DNA from 3 places in the Novosphingobium sp. MBES04 genome. Region 1 is predicted to be linked to each of the others. Evidence: predicted binding sites of a transcription regulator. Region 1 holds the regulator's gene; each other region holds the start of a gene.
The links. Region 1 encodes LexA, which represses DNA repair genes until DNA is damaged. Its sites were predicted from a motif close to GTTCCNCNCTTGTTCT; they were not measured.
Positions count from the first base shown of each region.

Region 1 (7,219 bases):
TCCGCGCGAGGAACCTGCCTGGATGCGCGGCGTGCGCTGGTTCGGCATGCTCATGCTGACCGGGCTGGTGATCGAGCTCGCCCTGATGCCGATTGCGTTGTTCCACTTTCACAAGGCCGGTCTCTACGGCTCCTTGGCCAATCTCGTCGCAATTCCGTTGACGACCTTTGTGATCATGCCCGGAGTGGTTCTGGCCCTGGCGGCCGATATCGTGTCCCTTGGTGCGCCGCTCTGGGCCGTCGTGGGATGGACCATCAATGCGGTGCTGGGACTGGCGCATTGGGTCTCGGCGCAGCCGGGGGCGGTGACGCTGGTGCCGGGCATGGGCGAGGTGGCCTTCACGTTGTTCCTTGCCGGAGGATTCTGGCTGGCCCTTTTGGTCGGAAAGGCGCGTCTACTGGGCGCTCTCCCCTGCGTCGTGGGCTCTCTTGTCCTCTATAATCAGGCACCGCCTGATCTGCTGATCGCCGGGGATGGCCGCAACGTAGGCGTTGTGGAGCGGACGGCCGGGCGTGATGCGCCAAGGCTGCTGCTGCTGCGCGACACGCGCAGTGACTATGTGCGTGACAATTTCCAGGAGAATGCGGGGCTGCGCGGGGAGGCGATCTACCTCCCCGATCATCCGGGCGCGCGCTGTAACGCCGATTTCTGTTCGATCACCTTGCAGATGCGGGAGCGTGCAGCGACCGTGTTGTTGTCGAGGAGCCGGGACATCGTACCCGAAAGAGAACTGGCCGCCGCCTGTGACCGGGCTGACATCGTGATTTCGGATCGCTGGCTGCCGCGGGCATGCCGGCCGCGCTGGTTCAAGGCTGACCGGGGGACGCTCAGCCAGACAGGAGGCCTGAGCGTTGATCTGTCGCGCGGCGCGGTGCGCAATGTCGCGCAGGGGCAGGGCAGGCATGGATGGTGGCGTGGACGGAAAGGACAGATGTCCCTGCAGGACCTCATCCCGCCCATGCCATCACCGTCGTCTCCGGATCGTTAGCGCGCGTGGCGCTGCGATCCGGTTGGCTCAGTGGAAGTAGCGACGCAGGAGGCCTGCGAGCTTGCCCTGCACCTTGATCTCGTCGGCCGCATAGATCTGCGGTTCATAGGCCGCGTTGGCCGGGTCGAGACGGATCATGCCGTTTTCACGGCGCAGGTACTTGAGCGTCGCTTCCTCGCCGCGCACGAGAGCGACCACGATTTCGCCATCGTTGGCGATTTCGGTGCGCTTCACGAGGGCGAAGTCGCCGTCGAGAATGCCCGCTTCGATCATCGAATCGCCTGAGACCTCCAGCGCATAGTGTTCACCCGCGCCCAGAAGCGCGGCGGGAACGGGCAGGATCGCCTGGTCCTCCAGCGCTTCGATCGGGACGCCCGCGGCGATGCGTCCGTGCAAGGGGATCTCGATCACATCGGGCGCCGATGCGGGAGCCGCGGCCTCGGGCTTGGTGAAAGGAATGACATTCGATCCGGCAGCAGGGGCCGCCTGGCCACCTTCGTCGGCGCGGCGCAGCACTTCGAGCGCGCGGGCGCGGTTGGGCAGGCGGCGAATGAAGCCGCGTTCCTCGAGCGCGGAGATCAGTCGGTGCACGCCCGACTTGGACTTGAGGTCCAGCGCGTCCTTCATTTCTTCGAAGCTGGGCGAAATGCCGGTTTCGTCAAGCCGGGTCTGGATGAACCGGAGCAATTCGTGCTGCTTGCGGGTCAACATGTTCGCTGCCTCTTTCCTGCGCGTGCCGCACACGGAAATTCGGCTTCCCGCGCATCAGCTGTTCTTCTTGATGTTCCACTTGTGAACATTTTGAGAACAATTAAGCAACAGAATTTCCCACGTCAAGCGATACCGCCATTCTGGAGTATGTAGATGCGCACGTTTGCGCCAGACGGTGTTTCCGGTCCGTTCGCAGGACGGTCGATAAGGACATTGCTCCCCGCCAACGCCCCCAGGGCGCCGCTGTCCTGAACGCGCACGGCCCGCACGCATTCTCCGTCCCACGTCCCGCGCAGGAACTCGCGGCGCGCACCTGTTGCGGGAAGGTCGCCCTCGAGCCGGGTGGTCACGGCCATGGGCGTGGGGTCGATCGCGCCCATCAGACGGCGCAGCAGCGGGAGCAGGAAGTGGTACCCCGTAACGAGCGCGGAGACCGGATTTCCGGGCAGCCCGATGATGATCTGGCGGCGCTGGGAGCGGGGGCGGGTGGCGACGAGGAGCGGCTTGCCGGGCTTGATCGCGATGCGCCAGAAGTCGAGCTTCGCGCCCCAGGCTTCGAGCGCGGGGCGGATGAGGTCGTGGTCGCCAACGGACGCGCCGCCGCTGGTGACGATGACGTCGGCATGGGCGGCCTCGTCGAAGGCGCCGAGCAGCGCGTCGAGCGTATCTCCGACCGGGCCGATGCGGCGTGTCTGGACTGCGAGCCCGGCGACCATTGCCTCCAGCATGGCGCCATTGCTCGCCGGAATCTGGTGCGTGGCGCAGTTCTCCGGGTCGGAGGAGAGCTCATCGCCGCTGTCGATGATCGCGACTTCGGGGGCGCGGAAGACGGGCAGGTGCCTGTGCCCGGCCGAGACGGCGAGCGCGATCTGCGCAGGGCCGATGCGGGTTCCGGCGGGAAGGACTTCCTTTCCGGTCACGAAGTCCGAGCCGAGGCGGCGCACGTGGCGATCCTGCGGGCTGGGGCCTGAGCCGGTGAGCGCGAGTGCATCGTCGCTGCGCGTGAGATCTTCCTGCACGATCACGGCGGCGGCGTCGCAAGGCAGCAGCGCGCCGGTCGAGATGCGCACCGCGTCACCGCGCGCCATGGTGCCGGTGAAGGGGTGCCCGGCGGCGCTTTCGCCCACGATGGTCCAGGGGCCGGCAAGATCGCCATCGGTGACCGCGTAGCCGTCCATCGCGGAAAGGTGCCCGGCGGGCTGGGTGCGGCGGGCGAGCAGCGGTTCTGCAAGATAGCGGCCGATGGCGCCTGTCATGTCGACATGCTCGCGGCGCATCGGATCGGCGAGAGCAAGGAGGCGGCGCTGTGCCTCTTCGAGCGGGATCGGGGGCGTCATGACGGGCGTGTCGGGAGAAGGCGCGGTGCTCATACCCACCCTTGCGCCTTCCAGTGGCCCGACTTGCCGCCCTGCTTCTCGACGAGGCGGATATCCGAGATGACCATGCCCTTATCGAGCGCCTTGGCCATGTCGTAGATCGTGACAAGCGCGATCGAGACGGCGGTGATCGCCTCCATCTCGATGCCGGTCTTGCCGGTGATCGAGGCGGTCGCGGTGGCGCGGATGGAGCCGGTGAACTCGTCCTCTTTCTCGAAGGTGAAATCGAGGTTCACCGCATCGAGGGGGAGGGGGTGGCACATCGGGATGAGATCGGCGGTCTTCTTGGCCGCGAGGATGCCTGCGATGCGCGCCGTTCCCAGCACGTCGCCCTTGGGGGCATCGCCGGCGCGCACGGCGTCGAGCGCCTCGCGGGTCATGGTGATCGTGCCGCTGGCCACCGCGAGGCGGCGGGTTTCGGCCTTGGCGCCGACATCGACCATGCGCGCGGTGCCGTCCGTGTCGATATGGCTAAGCGATGAGCTCACGAGAGGGGTCCTTGGCGCAAGGGGAAATGACAGGGAGGGGACATGAGGTTGACACAGTTGACACAGTCTAGGGGGCCAACTGTCCGGCCCCCTTCCTGCGGCATCTCGGCAAGGGTCGGGAAGGAGGCGCGAAGGGGCGTCATTGCGTGAGATCCTCGCAGATCGCGGCGGTGTAGGACAGCCCCTTTTCGCGCTCTTCAGGCGCCGGTCAGGAGGCGCCGGGTGGCGACCTCGACGTCGGCCTCGCGCATCAGGCTTTCGCCGACCAGGAAGGTGCGCGCGCCGCAGGCCGACAGGCGCACGAGGTCCTCGTGCCGGTTGATGCCGCTCTCGCTGACCAGGAGCGCGCCCTCGGGCGCAAGCGGGGCGAGCCGCTCGGTGATGCCGATGTCGGTGACAAAGCGCTTGAGGTCGCGGTTGTTGACGCCAATAAGCCTTGATTTCAAACGACTTGCACGTTCCATCTCGACTTCGTTGTGAACTTCGACAAGGCAGTCCATGCCGCGTTCGTGCGCGGCGGCCTCGATCTCGGCCATCTGCGTATCGTCCAGCGCGGCGACGATGATGAGGATCGCGTCGGCCCCGATCGCGCGGGCTTCGGCGACCTGCCAGGGGTCGATCATGAAGTCCTTGCGGATCACCGGCAGCGAAACCGCGGCGCGGGCCTCGACAAGGAAATCCTCATGCCCCTGGAAGTAGGGCGCGTCGGTAAGGATCGAGAGGCAGGCCGCGCCGCCCGCTTCATAGGCCTTCGCGTGTTCGGCGGGCCGGAAGTCGGGGCGGATGAGACCCTTGGAAGGGCTTGCCTTCTTGATCTCGGCGATGAGCGCGAAGCCACCTTGGGCCTTGGTACGCAGCGCCGCCTCGAAGCCGCGCGGCGCGCTCTGGAAGGAGGCCTGCGCGTCGAGTTCGTCCAGCGTCGAGAGGGTCTTGCGCACGGTCACTTCGCCGCGCTTGGTCTCGCAGATTTCGGTCAGCTTGTCGGACATGAGATTCCCTGTTGTCAGCCGCGCGGTTTGGTCGCGGCGATCCAGCAGTTGAGGAGGGCGTTGGCAAGGCCCTTGTCGATGGCCTCGGCGGCTTCCTCGACGCCTTCGGTCCAGCTCTCGACTTCGCCCGCGACCATCAGCGCGCCAGCTGCGTTGAGCAGCACGGCGTCGCGGTAGGCGCCGGGTTCACCCTGGAGCAGGTTCCGGAGGGCCTGCGCGTTGAAGGCCGGGTCTCCGCCGCGGATGGCCTCGACCGGGGCGCTCGACAGGCCAAGCTCGGCGGCGGTCACGCGCTTCATCGCGACGTCGCGGCCCGCAACGTCGGCGACTTCGTTGCCACCTGCGAGGCTGAGCTCGTCGAGGCCCTCGTCGCCCGAGACGACCATTGAGTGGACCGTGCCGAGCCGGGCCAGCGCCTCGGCGTAAATGGGGACATAGGCCGGACGGGCGATGCCGACCAGCTGGCGCGAGACGTTGGCCGGGTTGGCAAGCGGGCCCATCAGGTTGAAGATCGTGCGGCGCGCGATGGCCTTGCGGATCGGCATGATGCGGCCCATCGCGGGGTGGTGCTTGGCCGCAAAGAGAAAGCCGATGCCGATGTCCCGGAGGGTGTCCTCGGCGGTCTCGGCGGCGCGGTCGAGGTCGATGCCGAGCGCCTCCAGGGTGTCGGCCGCGCCCGCCTTGGAGCTGGCCGCGCGGTTGCCGTGCTTGGCGACCGGCACGTCGCAGGCCGCGACGACCAGGCTGACCGCGGTCGAGACGTTGAGCGTGTGGTGCCCGTCGCCGCCCGTCCCGCACACATCGATGGCGTTTTCGGGCGCGTCGATGGGAATCATGCGTTCGCGCATGGCGCGCGCCGCGCCCGCGATCTCGCTCGCCGTCTCGCCGCGTTCGGACAGGGCGACGAGGAAGTCCTTGACCACCTCATCGTCGACCTTGCCGTCGAGGATTGCGCCGAAGGCCTCGTGCGCCTCGTCCTCGGCAATGGCCCTGGCGGTATCGGGAAGCTGGGTGAGGGCGCTCACGCGCTCAACCTTTCGGGAAGCTTCGCCTCAATCCCGCAGATCGCGAGGAAGTTTGCGAGCATGGCGTGGCCGTGCTCGGTCGCAATGGATTCGGGGTGGAACTGCACGCCGTGGATGGGCAGGCTTTCGTGCGCGAAGCCCATGACGTGGCCGTCCTCGGAGCGGCAGTTGACCTTGAGGCAGGCGGGAATGTCCTCGACGATCAGCGAGTGGTAGCGCGTCGCCATGAAGGGCGAGGGGAGCCCCGCAAAGACGCCGGTGCCATCGTGCGTCATGGTCGAGGTCTTGCCGTGCATCAGACCGCCGCGCACGACCTTGCCGCCAAAGAACTGGCCGATCGACTGGTGGCCCAGGCACACGCCCAGGAGCGGCAGGCCCTTCTCGGCCGCCGCGCCGACGAGGTCGAGGCTGATGCCCGCCTCGTTCGGGGTGCAGGGGCCGGGCGAGACGAGAAAGCCCTTTGCGCCCGAGGCCAGCGCCTCTTCGACGGTGAGGCTGTCGTTGCGCACCACCTTCACCTCGGCGCCCAGTTCCATGACGTAATGGACCAGGTTCCAGGTGAAGCTGTCGTAATTGTCGATGACGAGGATCATGGGTTTGCCTTCTGGCCGTGCGCCGGTGCGCCTTGCGTCTGTGTGTCTTGCGCCTTCGCGCGTTTCTCGACGACGATCAAGGGGCCAAGCTCGGGTCCGGTGTCGAGGCGGCCATGCTCGGGGTCCCACAAGGAGGAGACCGAGCCGTCGAGGAAGAGCGCGTTGGCGCAGTGCAGGTCGTCGCGGAAATAGCGGGCGAGCTTGCCGAAGGAGACGGGCTCCTCGGCGATCACGAAGTGCGCGCGGCCCGTCGCATCGACGCCCACGCCGTTGCGCAGCTTGTGCGAGGTGCCGTCGGGATCGATGGCCGGGTGCAGCTTGCCGTCGATTACCAGCATCGGGCCCGACTGCGTGCCGAAGGCGGGGCGGTGCGTGACGTTCGCGGCGAAGTCGTCCGACGTCATCACCCGCCAGTGCCCCTCGGCATCGCCAAAGAAGACGCCGTTGGGCAGCAGGTGAAAGTTGCCCGGCCCCTCGTTGGTGTTGAGCGCGTGGAGGCGCTCGCCCTCCTCGACGTAATAGCCGATGGGCTGACCTGCGCTGTCGTACATGCCCGCATTCATCGCGAAGGCGACAGGGGCGCTGCCCTCGGGTCGGCTGACGGCGAGCTGGCTCAGCGTGCGGTAGGGTGCGCCGTTCTCGGGCGCGAGCACGGTGTGGATCGCGTGGCGTCCGGGGACGGCCGTACAGTGCACGAAGGCCGTGCCCTCGAAGCGTGCGCTTTCGCAGGCCGGTGGCGGCGGGGCCTCGGCGGGTTCGTCCGACGAGGCGCACGCGCCAAGCAGCAGCAGGGCCAGCGCAGCGGGGGCGAGAGCCGCCCGTGCGCGGTTCACTGCCCGAAGCCCGGTTCCCCGGCGATGCGGATCGCCTCGCGTGCGGCGGCGAAGAGCGCGCCCGACTTGTGGAGGCACTCGTTCTGTTCCGAGGTCGGGTCACTGTCGGCGACGATGCCTGCGCCAGCCTGGACGTGGAGCACCCCGTCCTTGAGCACGCCGGTGCGCAGGACAATGCACGAATCGAGCGAGCCGTCGGGCGAGAAGTACCCGACG
Region 1 is NZ_DF850489.1:848,109-855,327, forward strand. Features, by position in the region: gene MBENS4_RS17660 (ComEC/Rec2 family competence protein) at 1-988, shown strand, start outside; gene lexA (transcriptional repressor LexA) at 1,016-1,699, opposite strand; gene MBENS4_RS17670 (molybdopterin molybdotransferase MoeA) at 1,822-3,069, opposite strand; gene moaC (cyclic pyranopterin monophosphate synthase MoaC) at 3,066-3,563, opposite strand; gene trpC (indole-3-glycerol phosphate synthase TrpC) at 3,761-4,552, opposite strand; gene trpD (anthranilate phosphoribosyltransferase) at 4,567-5,577, opposite strand; gene MBENS4_RS17690 (anthranilate synthase component II) at 5,574-6,170, opposite strand; gene MBENS4_RS17695 (phosphodiester glycosidase family protein) at 6,167-7,003, opposite strand; gene trpE (anthranilate synthase component I) at 7,000-7,219, opposite strand, start outside.

Region 2 (7,219 bases), 720 kb from region 1:
TCGGCCTGCCTCTCCGCGCGCTTTTGGGCCCCTGGCGCGACGCACCCTGGATGGCTCTGCTCGCCGCACTGTGTGGAGCCGTGGCGGGGCTCATCTTCTTATGGCTTTTCACCGACCTGACTTGGGGGCCACTTACCCTTGCGACCTTCAAGAATGGCGCATTCGGCATCACTTGGGGAGTGCCCACAGGGCTCGCGTATTGGCATTTCGAGAGGAAGGCGTCTGCCCCTCCCGAATTGCTGCGCGGACAAAGGTAAACAGAAAATTGCAGTAACCATCTGTCCAATACGAAGGATGACGGTGCCAAACCTTTTCCTGAAATTAACCAGGCAACCAAAAGCCTCAAAACCGGGGGAATTTCCCCGGGACCTCACTGTGTAAAATACAAGGACGGTCCTTCCGAACCTGCAAACTCTCCTTTGCATTCCGCGCGCATCCTGAACGTGGAGATAAGGAGAGAGACGATGACCAAGGCTATCGGAGGAGCCATTTACCCACGTTACGCGCGGCCTCGCCGCATTCTGGCTCCCGTCGCGCGGCGCCTGGCGCGGATCCGGCGCCTGCCCGCCCACACGGGCGGCGCGGTCCTGGTGGAGGCCGCGCTCGCCCTTCCCGTCCTCATCATGCTGCTTCTGGGCGTTGTGACCTACGGCGGCTGGTTCATGGCCGCCCATTCGCTGCAGCAGGCCGCCAACGAGGCGGCCCGGGCTTCGGTCGCCGGGCTCGACGCGCTCGAGCGGCGCCAGCTGGTCGACACCAGTCTTGCCGACAGCGTCCTGCACGCCGGTACGCTCGATCCGGACCTGGTGACCGTGCGGACCGGCCTCGACGGCCAGTATTACCGCGTCACCCTCGTCTACGATGTCAGCCAGGCGGAAATGTTCAGCAACTCCCTGGTGCCCCTGCCCGGCGACACGATCGCGCGCGTGGCCACCGTCCAGCTTGCCGGGATCTGAGGAGTTGGGCCATGAAAGCACGTACAGCACGCCTTCGCCCCCTTGCCTGCGATAACGAGGGGGCTGTCACCGCCATGCTGGCAGGCTCTCTGCTCATGCTGATGGGAGTGGCAACGGTTGCCGTGGACCTGGGCGCGATCTACCTCGCGGAGCGCCGCCTCCAGGGCCTGGCCGATGCCGCCGCGATGGCCGCCGCGCAGGAAAACGCCATCGAAATGCGCCGCTCCGCCGTCCAGGGCCTCATCGACCAGAGCCGCGAGGCCGACATCGAGATCGCCGAACTCGAAAGCGGCACCTATCGCCAGGACAAGATCGTGCCCCTGGACGAACGCTTCCAGCTTGGCGGGGAGGACAGCGCCGCGCGCGTTCACCTTGTCCAGACGGTCCCGCTCTTCTTCGGACGTGCGCTCGGCTTCGAGACGGCCACGGTGCGCGCGCGCGCGACGGCCGCGCGGATCGACATGGCCGCTTATTCGCTGGGTTCGAGCCTTGCCACCGTGTCGGACGGCATTCCCAATGCGCTGCTCTCGGCGCTGATCGGGACCGAGCTCAACCTCTCGGTTCTCGATTCGCAGAACCTTGCCAGCGCCGATGTCGACCTCTTGGGGTACGCCGAGGCCCTCAAGCTGCAGGTCAATGCGAACGAGGGCACTTACGCCGAGCTGTTCGACACGCCTGTCCCGCTGGGCGATGCGCTGCGCGCGATCGGCTCGACCGCGGTCGACAGCGCCACGGTTGCCCTCATCGACCGGATCGCGGACGAGGCCCCCTTCGTTGAAGTGCGCCTTGCCGACCTCCTCGATCTGGGCCCCTACGGCGCGCTTGACTACGATCCGGGCACGGCGGGCGTGGAGGTCGACGCCTTCTCGCTGGTGCGCATGCTGCTGGAACTCTCGCACGGCGACACGCTCGACATCGAACTGGACCTGGCCGCCACCGGGCTCTCCAGCGTCCATGTGCGTCTCGTACGCGGCTATGGACTGGCGCATTCCCCCTGGCTGACGATCACCGGCGCGCGCGATTACGTCCTGCGCACGGCCCAGGCCCGGCTGCTCGTGTCCGCGCGCGTGGGTACGGGGAGCCCCTGGCTGCCATCCATCGAACTCCCCCTCTACACCGAACTCGCCCAGGCCGAGGCCACCCTCGACGATATCCAGTGCAGCGGCGATCCCGATAGCGACGGCGTGCGGCTCGGCGTGACGCCGGCTATCGGCACCATCGGCATCGGACGGCCCGACGCACAGGACATGGGGGACCTTTCGAGCCCGGTCACGCTTTCGCGCGCCACCCTCGTCAACGTGCCGCTGATTGCGCGCGTTACCGCGCTTTCGGAAGTGTCGCTGGGCGGTACGACCGGCCCGCAGGAGGTCCACTTCACCTTTGCCGACATCCGCGACAAGGTCACCAAGACCGTCTCAACGCAGGATCTGACCCAGTCGCTGGCGACCTCTCTGATCGCGCAGACCGACCTCGAAGCCCAGACGCTGGGCCTCTCGCTCAGCCTGTCCTCTGTCACCAACATCGTCGGCCATAGCCTGGCCACGATTGCCCCGACACTCGATGCGACCGTGTTCTCTCTCACGCAGGCGCTCGGTCTCCGCCTCGGGGCAGCCGATGTCCAGGTCAACAAGGTCCGCTGCGGAGTGCCTACCGTCATCGCCTGACGCATCCGGACCGATCCTCGGGAGAGCCTCCCCCCTTTCTCTCTCCCGACACCTACCGGGCCCGCCGCCAGACCCTCGGCAGCGGGCCCGGTTTCCTGCCTGGCTTGCGCCGCCCAGTCGTTCCCTGTATGTTCCGGTTCATGGAACACGCGAAAGGCAGAGGATCGGTCAGCAACCAGGTCAGCGCGCGCTTTGGCCTCGCCCGCCACGAAGCCGATGGCGACTGGCGCGATGCGCGCACCGACATCGACGGCCCGCTCCCCCCGCTGCGCACCACCGTGACCGAGCTTCGCCCGAAGAGCATCGTCTCCTTCAACCAATCGCCCGACATCCCCTTCGACCGTTCGATCAACGCGTACAACGGGTGCGAACATGGCTGCATCTACTGCTTCGCCCGGCCCAGCCATGCCTACCACGACCTTTCGCCCGGCCTCGATTTCGAAACCAGGCTCTTTGCCAAGCCCGATGCCGCCCGGTTGCTGCGCGAAACGCTGGCCCGCCGGAACTACCGCGTCGCCCCGATTGCGATGGGGACCAACACCGATCCCTACCAGCCGATCGAGCGGCGCTACCGGATCACCCGGGAGATCCTCGACCTGTGCCTGGAAGTCGGCCATCCGGTCAGCCTCGTCACCAAGTCCGACCGCATCCTTGCGGACAGCGACGTACTGGCCGAACTGGCGCGGCGCGACCTTGTCAGCGTCGGGATCTCGGTCACCAGCCTCGACGCGCGCCTTTCGCGCCTGCTCGAACCGCGCACGGCAGCTCCTGCCAAACGCTTTGCCGCGCTCGAAGCCCTGAATGCCCAAGGTATTCCCGCCCACGCCATGATCGCGCCGGTCATCCCCGCGATTACCGACCACGAACTGGAAAGCCTCGTCGAGGCGGCAGCAAAGGCGGGCTCGCGCGGAGCCATGTGGATCATGCTGCGCCTGCCACTTGAGGTCGCCCCGCTCTTTCGCGAATGGCTCGAGACCCATTTCCCCGAGCGCGCGGGCAAGGTCATGGCCATCATCCGCGAAATGCGCGGCGGGCGCGACAACGATCCGCGCTTTGGCGAGCGCTTCCGCCCCCAGAGCCCCTGGGCCGACCTCGTGCGCAGCCGCTTTCGCCTTGCCATGAAGCGCCATGGCCTTGGGCCTCCCGGCGTCCACCTCGATTGCAGCCAGTTCCGCGCGCCCTCGCCCGACGGGCAACTCAGCCTGCTGTAGAGGCCTGGGCACGATCGGGGAGCCACCGCCCATGAAACAATACACTTGCCTAATAACAAGTGCCGTGCGTTCATGGCGCCTTCGCATTGCCCACCGTGCTCCCGGAGGAAAACCCATGAACGCCGCTCTCCTCGCACTGGCTCTTGCCAGTCTTGCCCCGGCTGCGGGCGCGTCCTCCGCGCCGGACGGCCAGGCTAGGCTACCCTCGGTGAGCCGCGCGCAAGCCTGCACCCCGGACTGCCTCTCCACGACCGAGGCGGTCACCTACGCCTCCTATCTGGGCTCGAAAGCGGGCGTTGCCGGGATTTTCGAAATGCCCGTGCGCGCAGTGGGCGCGCAGAACGGTAACATCTACCTGAACTCCGAGCGCGACTACCGTGACCGCAACTGCCTGACGGTCTCCATTCCCATGCGCACTGCGCGGCGTATGTTCGGCAGCGATGATCCCGATAAGATTGCCAAGCAATTGAAGGGGCAGCGCATTTTCGTAAAAGGCATTGCCCGGCAGATCCGCATCAACTTCATCGCGAACGGCCAGCCGACCGAAAAATACTATTTCCAGATCCACGTCCTGGCCGACAAGCCCGAGCAATTGCGGCTCGCGGCCTGACGCGCGCCGCGCTCCCAGACTGCCCGCTGAACACGCGGTAATCTGCGGTTCATGGAACCGGAGGCGCGTATCCTTGGTTATTCCCGGCAACACGAAACAATAACGGGATGCGAAACCATGGCAGATGAATACGTGACCCAGGAGCGCCGCACCACCACCGAGGAACCCGCGGCCGCACAGCCTACCCACACCACCGTGATTCACGAGAGCAAGTCCTCCTCGGGCGGCAGTGGCCTTATCATTGCGCTGGTCCTGCTGGTCGCCGTCGCGGGCGGCTTCTACCTCTTCAGCCAGACGTCCTCGAGCGAGGTCGCGCGCGACAACGCCATTGCCGATGCCGCCCAGGATGTCGGCAACGCGGCCTCGCAGATCGGCGATGCGGCCGAAAGCGCAGCCGAAGGCGCCGCGAACAACTAAGCCGCCGCCCATCACATGCAAAAGGCCCGGCATTCCATATGGAGTGCCGGGCCTTTCTGCGTGCCTGGAAGGGAGCGCGGCAATCAGGCTGCGCGGCGCACGCTCTCGGGGCCCTGGCGGGCGATCAGCGATATGTTCGAGAGCCCCTCGACACTGGCGAGCTGCTCGGCAAATTCGCCATCGAGCGCGAAGTCACGCCCCAGCCGCACCCGCTGGTCACGTCCGTCGCCCAGCTTGAGCGTCGCCATCACCTCGCCCGTCCCCTTGCGCCCCGGACGCATGAGGAGGGCCAGTTCCTGCACCGCCTCGACCGTGCTGATGTCGAGACGCAGCAGCATACGCGCGCCCGCCGTCACTTCGGCCAGCGGGCGTCCGCTGCGCACAGTGACGCGCGGCGGCTCGTCCTCGCTCGGGCTGTCGAGCTCGACCTGAAGGAGCAGGCAGGCGTTTTCCTTGCCCCAGGCCACGAAGGCATCGACCATGTTCTCTTCAAAGCAGCAGGCCGAGAAGTTGCCCGAGGCGTCCGAGTAATCGACCATGACGAAGTCCTTGCCCCGCTTGGTCTTCCGCTTCTGCACGTTCTCGACCATCGCGGCCATGACGGCGCCGGTGCGCCCGCCCTCGCCGCCTCCGGCCATGAGGCTGGTGTAGGTGCGCGCGCCGTTCGCCGAGGCGACCGCACGGAACTGCTCGACCGGGTGGGCGGCGAAGTAGAAGCCGAAGACCTCGCGCTCCTTGGCCATCTGGTCCATGCGGCTCCAGGGCTTGGCATCGACCAGACGCAGGCCCTGCACGGCGTGGTCCTCGTCCCCGAAGAGACCGCCTTGCGTCGAATTGCGCTCGCGCGCGGACATGTCGGCTTCGGCGAGCAGCGTATCGGCGTTGGCGATGACCTTGGCGCGGTTGGGCTCCAGGCTGTCGAGGCCTCCTGCCGCGCCCAGACTTTCCAGCAGGCGGCGGTTCATCGAGCCTGCGGGCGCACGGCGGAAGAGGTCATCGAGGCTGGTGAACTTGCCGTTGGTCTCGCGCTCCTTGACCACCGCGTCCATGGCCTTCTCGCCCACGTTGCGGATGCCAGCCAGCGCATAGCGCACAGCGAGGCTGTCGTGGGTTTCCTCGACGATGAACTCGGCTTCAGACCTGTTGATGTCGGGCGGCGCCACCTCGATGCCGTTGCGGCGCATGTCGTCGACGAAGATCGCCAGCTTTTCGGACTGGTGCATGTCGAAGCACATGGCCGCCGCGTAGAATTCGTGCGGGTAGTGCGCCTTGAACCAGGCGGTGTGATAGGCGAGCAGCGCGTAGGCAGCCGCGTGCGACTTGTTGAAGCCGTAGCCTGCGAACTTGTCGATCAAGTCGAACAGTTCGTTGGCCTTGGGCGCGTCGATGTCGGAGACTTCCTTGCAACCCGCGACGAAGCGCTTGCGCTGCTTGTCCATCTCGGCCTGGACCTTCTTGCCCATGGCGCGGCGCAGAAGGTCTGCATCGCCCAGCGAGTATCCGGCCAGGATCTGCGCGGCCTGCATCACCTGTTCCTGGTAGACGAAGATCCCGTAGGTCTCCTCCAGGATACCCGCCAACTTCTCGTGCGGGTAGATGATCTTCTCCAGCCCGTTCTTGCGTCGACCGAAGAGCGGGATGTTGTCCATCGGGCCCGGACGGTAGAGCGAGACGAGCGCGATGATGTCGCCAAAGTTGGTCGGCTTCACGGCGGCCAGCGTACGGCGCATGCCTTCCGATTCCAGCTGGAACACGCCAACCGTATCGCCACGCTTCAGAAGCTCGTAGGTGCCCGGATCGTCCCAGCTCAGCGTCGAGAGGTCGATCGTGATGCCCCGCCGCTCCAGAAGATCGCAGGCGCGGCGCAGGACCGAGAGCGTCTTGAGGCCAAGGAAGTCGAACTTGATGAGGCCGGTGTCCTCGACGAACTTCATGTCGAACTGCGTCACCGGCATGTCCGAGCGCGGATCGCGGTAGAGCGGGACCAGCTTTTCCAGCGGCCGGTCGCCGATGACGACGCCCGCCGCGTGGGTCGAGGAGTTGCGCGGCATGCCTTCAAGCTGGACGGCAAGGTCGACGAGGCGCTTCACCTCGGGGTCATTGTTGTATTCGCGGAGGAACTCTTCCACCGGCGGCGAGGTGGAGCCGTCCTTCTCCTTCTTGCCGTTGAGCGCCTGGTCGAGCGTCCACGGGTCGGTCGGATGGTTGGGCACCATCTTGCACAGGCTGTCGACGCGGCCATAGCCCATCTGCAGGATGCGCCCGCAGTCGCGCAGTACCGCGCGCGCCTTCATCTTGCCGAAGGTGATGATCTGGGCGACGTGGTCGTGCCCGTACTTCTTCTGCACGTAGCGGATCGTC
Region 2 is NZ_DF850489.1:1,570,298-1,577,516, forward strand. Features, by position in the region: gene MBENS4_RS20845 (hypothetical protein) at 1-257, shown strand, start outside; gene MBENS4_RS20850 (TadE family protein) at 465-956, shown strand; gene MBENS4_RS20855 (pilus assembly protein TadG-related protein) at 968-2,620, shown strand; gene MBENS4_RS20860 (PA0069 family radical SAM protein) at 2,761-3,831, shown strand; gene MBENS4_RS20865 (hypothetical protein) at 3,947-4,441, shown strand; gene MBENS4_RS20870 (hypothetical protein) at 4,559-4,858, shown strand; gene dnaE (DNA polymerase III subunit alpha) at 4,942-7,219, opposite strand, start outside.
Region 2: MBENS4_RS20860 (PA0069 family radical SAM protein) is a predicted target of LexA. The motif match lies at 2,740-2,755, and genes of this name have one in related genera.

Region 3 (7,219 bases), 430 kb from region 1:
CGATGGCATCCACCGCCAGCTGCGTGATATCCCCTTGCCAGACCTCGACTCGGGTGCCGCCCAGCTCCATCGACGCGCCGCGCGCGATCAGAACGGCAGCGGTTCGGCGAGTTCCTCGACGGTCCAGGGCAGGCCCTGCTCGCCCAGCATCTCCAGGAACGGATCGGGATCGAACTGCTCCATGTTGAACACGCCCTCGCCCTTCCACTTGCCCGTCAGCAGCATGGCCGCGCCGACCATTGCGGGAACGCCGGTGGTGTAGGAGACGGCCTGGTTGCCGGTTTCCTCGAAGGCGTCTTCGTGATCGCAGATGTTCTTGATGTAGAACGTCTTCTCACCCGAGCCGTCGAGCGCTTCGCCGGTCGCGATGTCGCCGATGTTGGTCTTGCCCTTGGTGGTCGAACCGAGCGAGCTGGGCTCGGGCAGCACGGCCTTGAGGAACTGCAGCGGCACGATGTCGACGCCGTTGTACAGGACCGGATCGATGCGGGTCATGCCCACATTCTGCAGCACGGTGAGGTGCTTGATGTACTCATCGCCAAAGGTCATCCAGAAGCGGCCACGTTCCATCTCGGGCAGGAACTTGGCGAGGCTTTCCAGTTCCTCATGGTACATCATGTACATGTTCTTCGGGCCGACAGCCTCGAAGTCGAAGGCCTGCTTGTTCGCCATCGCCGGGGTCTCGACGAACTCGCCGTTCTCCCAGTGGCGCGCGGGCGCGGTCACTTCGCGGATGTTGATTTCCGGGTTGAAGTTGGTCGCGAAGGCCTGGCCGTGGTCACCGCCGTTGCAGTCGAGGATGTCGAGCGTGCGGATGGTCTTCAGTTTGTGCTTCTTGAGCCACATCGCGAACACGCTGGTCACGCCCGGATCGAAACCCGAACCCAGGAGGGCGGTGAGGCCGGCTTCCTTGAACTTGTCCTGGTAGGCCCACTGCCAGTGGTACTCGAACTTGGCCACGTCCTTGGGCTCGTAGTTCGCGGTGTCCATGTAGTTGACGCCGGTCGCCAGGCACGCATCCATGATCGCAAGATCCTGGTAGGGCAGCGCGAGATTGACGACGAGTTCGGGGCCGATCTGGCGGATCAGGTCCGAGGTCGCCGCCACATCGTCGGCATCAATGGCGTAGGTGTTGATCGTGACGCCGGTGCGGTCCTTGACCGATTCGGCAATCGCCTCGCACTTGGAGACCGTGCGGCTCGCAAGATGGATATCGCTGAAGATATCGGGATTCATGGCCATCTTGTGGACCGCGACCGAGCCGACGCCACCTGCGCCGATAACCAGAACCTTGCTCACCTGTCATTCTCCTTCGCCGCGAGCCGGGGAAAGGCCCGCATATAAGGGTCCTGCGTGACAACTCAACTGCGCGCCCTCCCCGATTTGCACATCAAGGTGCATGCAGGTGCGCTTTTGCAGCTGTCATAAAGCGTCCCCGAGACGTCATCGCGCGGTCACGCGAGGGCGGCACAGCGGTCATGAGACGCGACACACCCTCGCATCGGCAAAGGACATCCTGCCCGTGACCTCCCGCATGACCGCTCCCGCCCCCGCCACGAAAGCCAACCTGATCGACGGCGCCGTCGTCCGCCGCGAAGCGCGCGCGGGGGCCAGGCTGCTCGACAAGGCCTTCGCGCTCGCCTTCAAGGGGCTGGTCTACGCCCAGATCTGGGAAGATCCGGTCGCCGACATGGAGGCGCTCGCGCTCGATGCCGACAGCCGAATCCTCACGATTGCAAGCGGGGCTGCAACGCGCTGTCCTATCTCACCGCGAACCCGGCCTCGGTAACGGTGGTGGACCTCAACACCGCGCACGTTGCGCTCAACAAGCTGAAGCACGTCGCGATCCGCGAACTCACCACCTACGCCGAACTGCGCCGGTTCATCGCCGAGGCGGACCATCCGGGCAATGTCGCAATCTACCGCGAACGGCTCGCCCCGCACCTCGACGAGACGACGCGCCGCTACTGGGAAGGGCGTGACCTTGTCGGGCGCCGCCGTATCCGCGCCTTCACGCGCGGGATCTACAAGCAGGGCCTGCTCGGCGGGTTCATCGGAGCCGCGCACATGATCGCGCGCCTCTATCGCCTCGATCCCGCCGAGATCCTGGGCGCGGAAAGCGTCGAGGAACAGCGCCGCCTGTTCGACGAGCGCTTCGCCCCTGTCTTCGAGCGCCGTCTCGTGCGCTGGCTCACCAACCATCCCGCCTCGCTCTTCGGCCTTGGCATTCCACCGGCCCAGTACGACGCCCTGGGCGGCGAGCAGCGCATGGCCGATGTCCTGCGCGCGCGCCTCGAAAAGCTCGCCTGCGGCTTTCCGGTCAACGACAACTACTTTGCCTGGCAAGCCTTCTCGCGTGGGTATGGACGTACGTGCGAGGCTCCGCTGCCCCCTTACCTCCAGCGCGACAACATCCAGGCTGTCCGCGACCGGCTGGGCCGCGTGCAGGTCGAACATGCCAATTTCACAGAGACCGTGCGCGCGAGCGATCATGGCGCCTTCGACCGCTTCATCCTCCTCGATGCACAGGACTGGATGAGCGACACGCAGCTCACCGACCTGTGGCACGAGATGACCCGCGTCGCTGCGCCGGGCGCGCGCGTCCTTTTCCGCACCGCGGCCGAGCCCACGCTGCTGCCGGGCCGGGTGCCCGACGCCATTCTCGATTGCTGGGACTACCGCGAGGACGAATCGCGCCGCGCAACCGAGGCGGACCGCTCCTCGATCTACGGCGGCGTCCACCTCTACGTGCGCAAGGGATAGGGCCATGGCCAGCCAGCCCCGCGATCACGCGCGCCTGATGGACACGATCTACCGCTGGCAGCGCCCGATCTACGACCTGACGCGCAAGTACTACCTGTTCGGGCGCGACCGGCTGATCCGCGAACTGGACGCGGAGCCCGGCATGGCCGTCCTGGAACTGGGCTGCGGAACCGGGCGCAACCTTGCCCAGATCCGTCAGGCCTGGCCCGGTGTCCGCCCGTTCGGCCTCGATATCTCGCGCGAGATGCTCAAGAGCGCGCGCAAACGCTTGGGCGGCCAGGGCGAACTGGCGCTCGGAGATGCGACGACTTTCGATCCCGTCGCGCTGTTTGGACGGGAGGGCTTCGACCGGATCGTCCTTTCCTACGCGATCTCGATGATCCCGGACTGGCAGTCCTGCGTGGCCCACGCGGCCGCCTGTCTCGCGCCGGGCGGCTCGCTTCACATCGTCGACTTCGGCGATGCGGCGGGCCTCCCCCAGCCTGCTCGGCGCGCGCTTCGAGCCTGGCTGACGAAGTTCCATGTCAGCCCGCGCCATGGGCTGTCCGATGTTGCCCGTGACCTGGCCCATGCCCACGGGCTTGCCTGTGACATTCAGGACGGCTCCATGCGCTATTACCAGTTGGTGCGGCTGACGCGCTGAGGTTATGAGACGGGGCATGACCGAGCCCCATCTACGCCATCCGACGCACGAAGGTGTCGAACTCGCCGCCCGCAAAGTGGCCGAGATCCTGCCCGAGACACCCCTGCTCTCCCTCGACATCGAAGGCACCACGATCTGGTGCAAGGCCGAATGCCTGCAGCCCATCGGCGCCTTCAAGATTCGAGGCGCCTGGAACCGGCTGACCGATCTTGACGCCGAGGCCCGCACGCGCGGGGTCCTTGCCGTGTCGAGCGGCAACCACGCGCAAGGGATTGCCTGGGCCGCGCGCAAACTCGGCATTGCCGCGACCATCGTCATGCCCACCGATGCGCCCGCCGTGAAGCTCGCCAACACGCGCGCACTTGGCGCCGAGGTGGTGCTCTACGACCGCCCCGGCGGCGTCGATCGTGACGAAGTCGCCCGCAAACTCTGCGCCGAGCGCGGGGCTACGCTCGTCCATCCCTTCGGTGACCCCTGGGTGATCGAGGGCCAGGGATCGGTCGGAATCGAGATCGCGGCGCAGATGGGACACATGACCGGGCTGGGCCCCGACCGGATCGTCACCCCTTGCGGCGGCGGCGGCCTGGCTGCGGGCCTTGCGCTTGCCTGCCCGGACGCAGCCATCGTCCCGGTTGAGCCCGAAGGCTGGGACGATGTCTGCCGCAGCCTTGCCGCCGGAAAGATCCTGCCCGTCGGGCCCGACGCGCCGCCAACGGCGTGCGATGCGCTGCAGACACCCGCGACGCACCCCATCAACTTCGCGGTGCTCTCGCTGCACTGCCCCTTCGGGCTGACCGTCACCCCGGCCGAAGTGCGCTGCGCCCAGCGCCTCGCCTTCGAGAAACTCCGCCTCGTCGTCGAACCGGGCGGCGCGGCCGCGCTGGCTGCCGTCCTTGCCGGCAAGGTCGAGGTCGGCCCGCAGACCGCCGTCGTCCTCTCGGGCGGCAATACCGATGCGCAAGCCTACGCAAAGGTCTTGACCTCCAACGACTGACACGCGAGCCCACGCCATGGATTTCAACGACCAACTTCGCCGCTACTTCGGCACCGACGATCCCGCCACCATCAGCCCCGGCGCGCTTGAGAGCGGACTGGAAAAGATGAAGGTGGACCTGGGCATGGAGAAAGACCCCGGCCGCCGCTTTGCGCTCTGGGCGCTCATGCACATGTTCGGACAGGCCCCCGACCTCGACGTGGCCTTCAAGGACGAGGCCGAACGCGAGGCGGCCCGCAATTTCCTCGACCTGCTGGATCGAAGTTCCTGAGGCAGGTTCACAAGATGTGAAGGGATGATTGCCGAGGGCCATTGCCCTCGGGCTCCGAGATCTGTCGAGCTCACCTTTGACGCGCCACCGTGGCTGGGAGCAGTGAGGTCGCCCATTCCGGGGTCAAGGGGCAATGGCCCCTTGCATGCTTACCCTCTTGTTCTCTTGCTCCTTGATTCCCGAACTTCGTCCCGCCCGATCACGGCAAAACGAAAAGAGCCCCGACCTTCCGGCCGGGGCTCTTTTCGTTTTGATCATGCCTTCCACCGCTTCGCGGTGGAGGTTCGGGAAGACTTATTCCTCGTCTTCTGCCGAGGGGCCGACCATCATCTCTTCGGAGAGGCCTTCGCGCTGGCCGCGGATCGCCTTCTCGAGCCGATCACAGACTTCCGTGTTTTCCTTAAGGAAGTTCTTGGCGTTCTCGCGGCCCTGGCCGATGCGGATCGAATCGTAGCTGAACCACGAACCCGACTTCTCGACGATACCCGCCTTCACGCCCAGATCGAGGATCTCGCCGATCTTGGAGATGCCCTCGCCGTACATGATGTCGAACTCGACCTGCTTGAAGGGCGGGGCCACCTTGTTCTTCACCACCTTCACGCGGGTCGAGTTGCCGATGATGTCGTCACGATCCTTGATCTGGCCGGTGCGACGAATGTCGAGACGGACCGAGGCGTAGAACTTGAGCGCGTTACCGCCCGTCGTCGTCTCCGGGTTGCCGTACATGACACCGATCTTCATGCGCAGCTGGTTGATGAAGATCACCATGCACTTGGAACGGTTGATCGAGCCGGTCAGCTTGCGCAGCGACTGGCTCATCAGGCGGGCCTGGAGGCCGACGTGGCTGTCGCCCATCTCGCCTTCGATTTCCGCGCGGGGAACGAGCGCGGCGACCGAGTCGACCACCAGCACGTCGATCGCGTTCGAGCGCACCAGGGTGTCGGTGATCTCCAGCGCCTGCTCACCGGTGTCCGGCTGCGAGACGACCAGCTCATCGATGTCCACGCCCAGCTTCTTGGCGTAGACCGGGTCAAGCGCGTGCTCGGCATCGACGAACGCCGCCGTGCCGCCATTCTTCTGCGCCTCGGCAATGACGTGCAGCGCGAGCGTGGTCTTGCCCGAGCTTTCCGGGCCGTACACCTCGATCACGCGGCCCTTGGGCAGGCCGCCGATGCCGAGTGCAATGTCGAGCCCTAGCGAGCCGGTCGAGATCGCCTCGACCTGCATGGTTTCCTTCGAGCCCAGCTTCATAGCCGAGCCCTTGCCAAACGCACGGTCGATCTGTGCGAGTGCCGCGTCGAGCGCCTTCTGACGGTCCATCGCGTCCTTTTCCTTGCCTTCCTGGATCAGCTTGAGCTGAGCAGCCATAAAACTTCCCCTGTGCTACCGGGCTGACCGGAAAGGTCAACGTCACCGGGGACTATGTATTCCATTTGTTCTCATCGAACAAGATGAGAACATCTGCATTTGAACAAATTTTAACCGCCTGCAGGTCAGAGTGCAGCGGGCCGCATCGACCATCCGCATGGCGCAGGTACGCACGCTCTGGCCGCACGTAACCCCGCCCCTAAACCTTCCGAAACGGGGACTTTTCGGCGGCGCACACCTCCACCACCCTCAGATGATCGCCTGTACGCCTGCGCCCACTTGCGCCACTCGCTGCATGCCACCGCCGGTCACGAAGGCCCGCACTTCATGGCCACAGCGACACGGATGCACGAACCGTCCGTTTCCACAGTTTCGAACAGAGGCGCGCGGAGTCGGCGCTACTTTGCGGTGCGGGCAAGAACCTCACCGACCTTTTCGGAGAGCTGCTGCACCGAAAACGGCTTGGGCATGAACCAGGCATTGGCGAGCCCGATTTCCTTGCGCAATTGCTCCTCGGCATAGCCGGACATGAACAGCACCGGCATGCCCGGCACGATGGCGCGGATCTCGCGCGCCATGCCGGGTCCGTCGAGGCTGGGCATGACGACGTCGGAGACGACCAGGTCAAATCCGCCCCCGGCCGCGATCACGTCCTCGACCTTGGCAAGGCCGTCCTCGCCATCCTCGGCGCAGGTCACTTCGTAGCCCTGGCGCACCAGCGCACGCTCGGCGATGATCCGGACGGTCACCTCGTCCTCGACGAGCAGGATGCGCCCGCCCCCCGCCCACTGGCTCGGCTCGGTCTCGGCCTGCGCTTCGGGTGCGTCGGCCTCCACCTGCGCGCCCGGCGCGGGATGGTAGACGGGCAGGTAGACCACGAAGCGCGTCCCCTTGCCCGGTTCGCTTTCGGCGAAGATGAAGCCGCCCGACTGCTTGACGATGCCATAGACGGTGGAGAGCCCAAGGCCAGTGCCCTTGCCCTGCTCCTTGGTGGTGAAGAACGGCTCGAAAATCTTGCCGATGACGTCGGGCGGAATGCCGCCGCCCGTATCCTCGACAATGAGCGCGGTGTAGTCACCCGCCGGGATGATCTCGCTGCGGAGGTGCGCGCGTCGCTTGTCAGGACCTTGCGGGTGGAGAGGGTAAGCTTGCCCGAGCCGTCGCCGCGCCCCTGCATCGC
Region 3 is NZ_DF850489.1:414,232-421,450, reverse strand. Features, by position in the region: gene MBENS4_RS15675 (O-acetyl-ADP-ribose deacetylase) at 1-70, opposite strand, end outside; gene MBENS4_RS15670 (saccharopine dehydrogenase family protein) at 88-1,299, opposite strand; partial or broken gene MBENS4_RS15665 (DUF3419 family protein) at 1,535-2,763, shown strand; gene MBENS4_RS15660 (class I SAM-dependent methyltransferase) at 2,768-3,406, shown strand; gene MBENS4_RS15655 (threonine ammonia-lyase) at 3,423-4,400, shown strand; gene MBENS4_RS15650 (hypothetical protein) at 4,417-4,671, shown strand; gene recA (recombinase RecA) at 4,966-6,039, opposite strand; partial or broken gene MBENS4_RS15640 (ATP-binding protein) at 6,438-7,219, opposite strand, start outside.
Region 3: recA (recombinase RecA) is a predicted target of LexA. The motif match lies at 6,115-6,130, and genes of this name have one in related genera.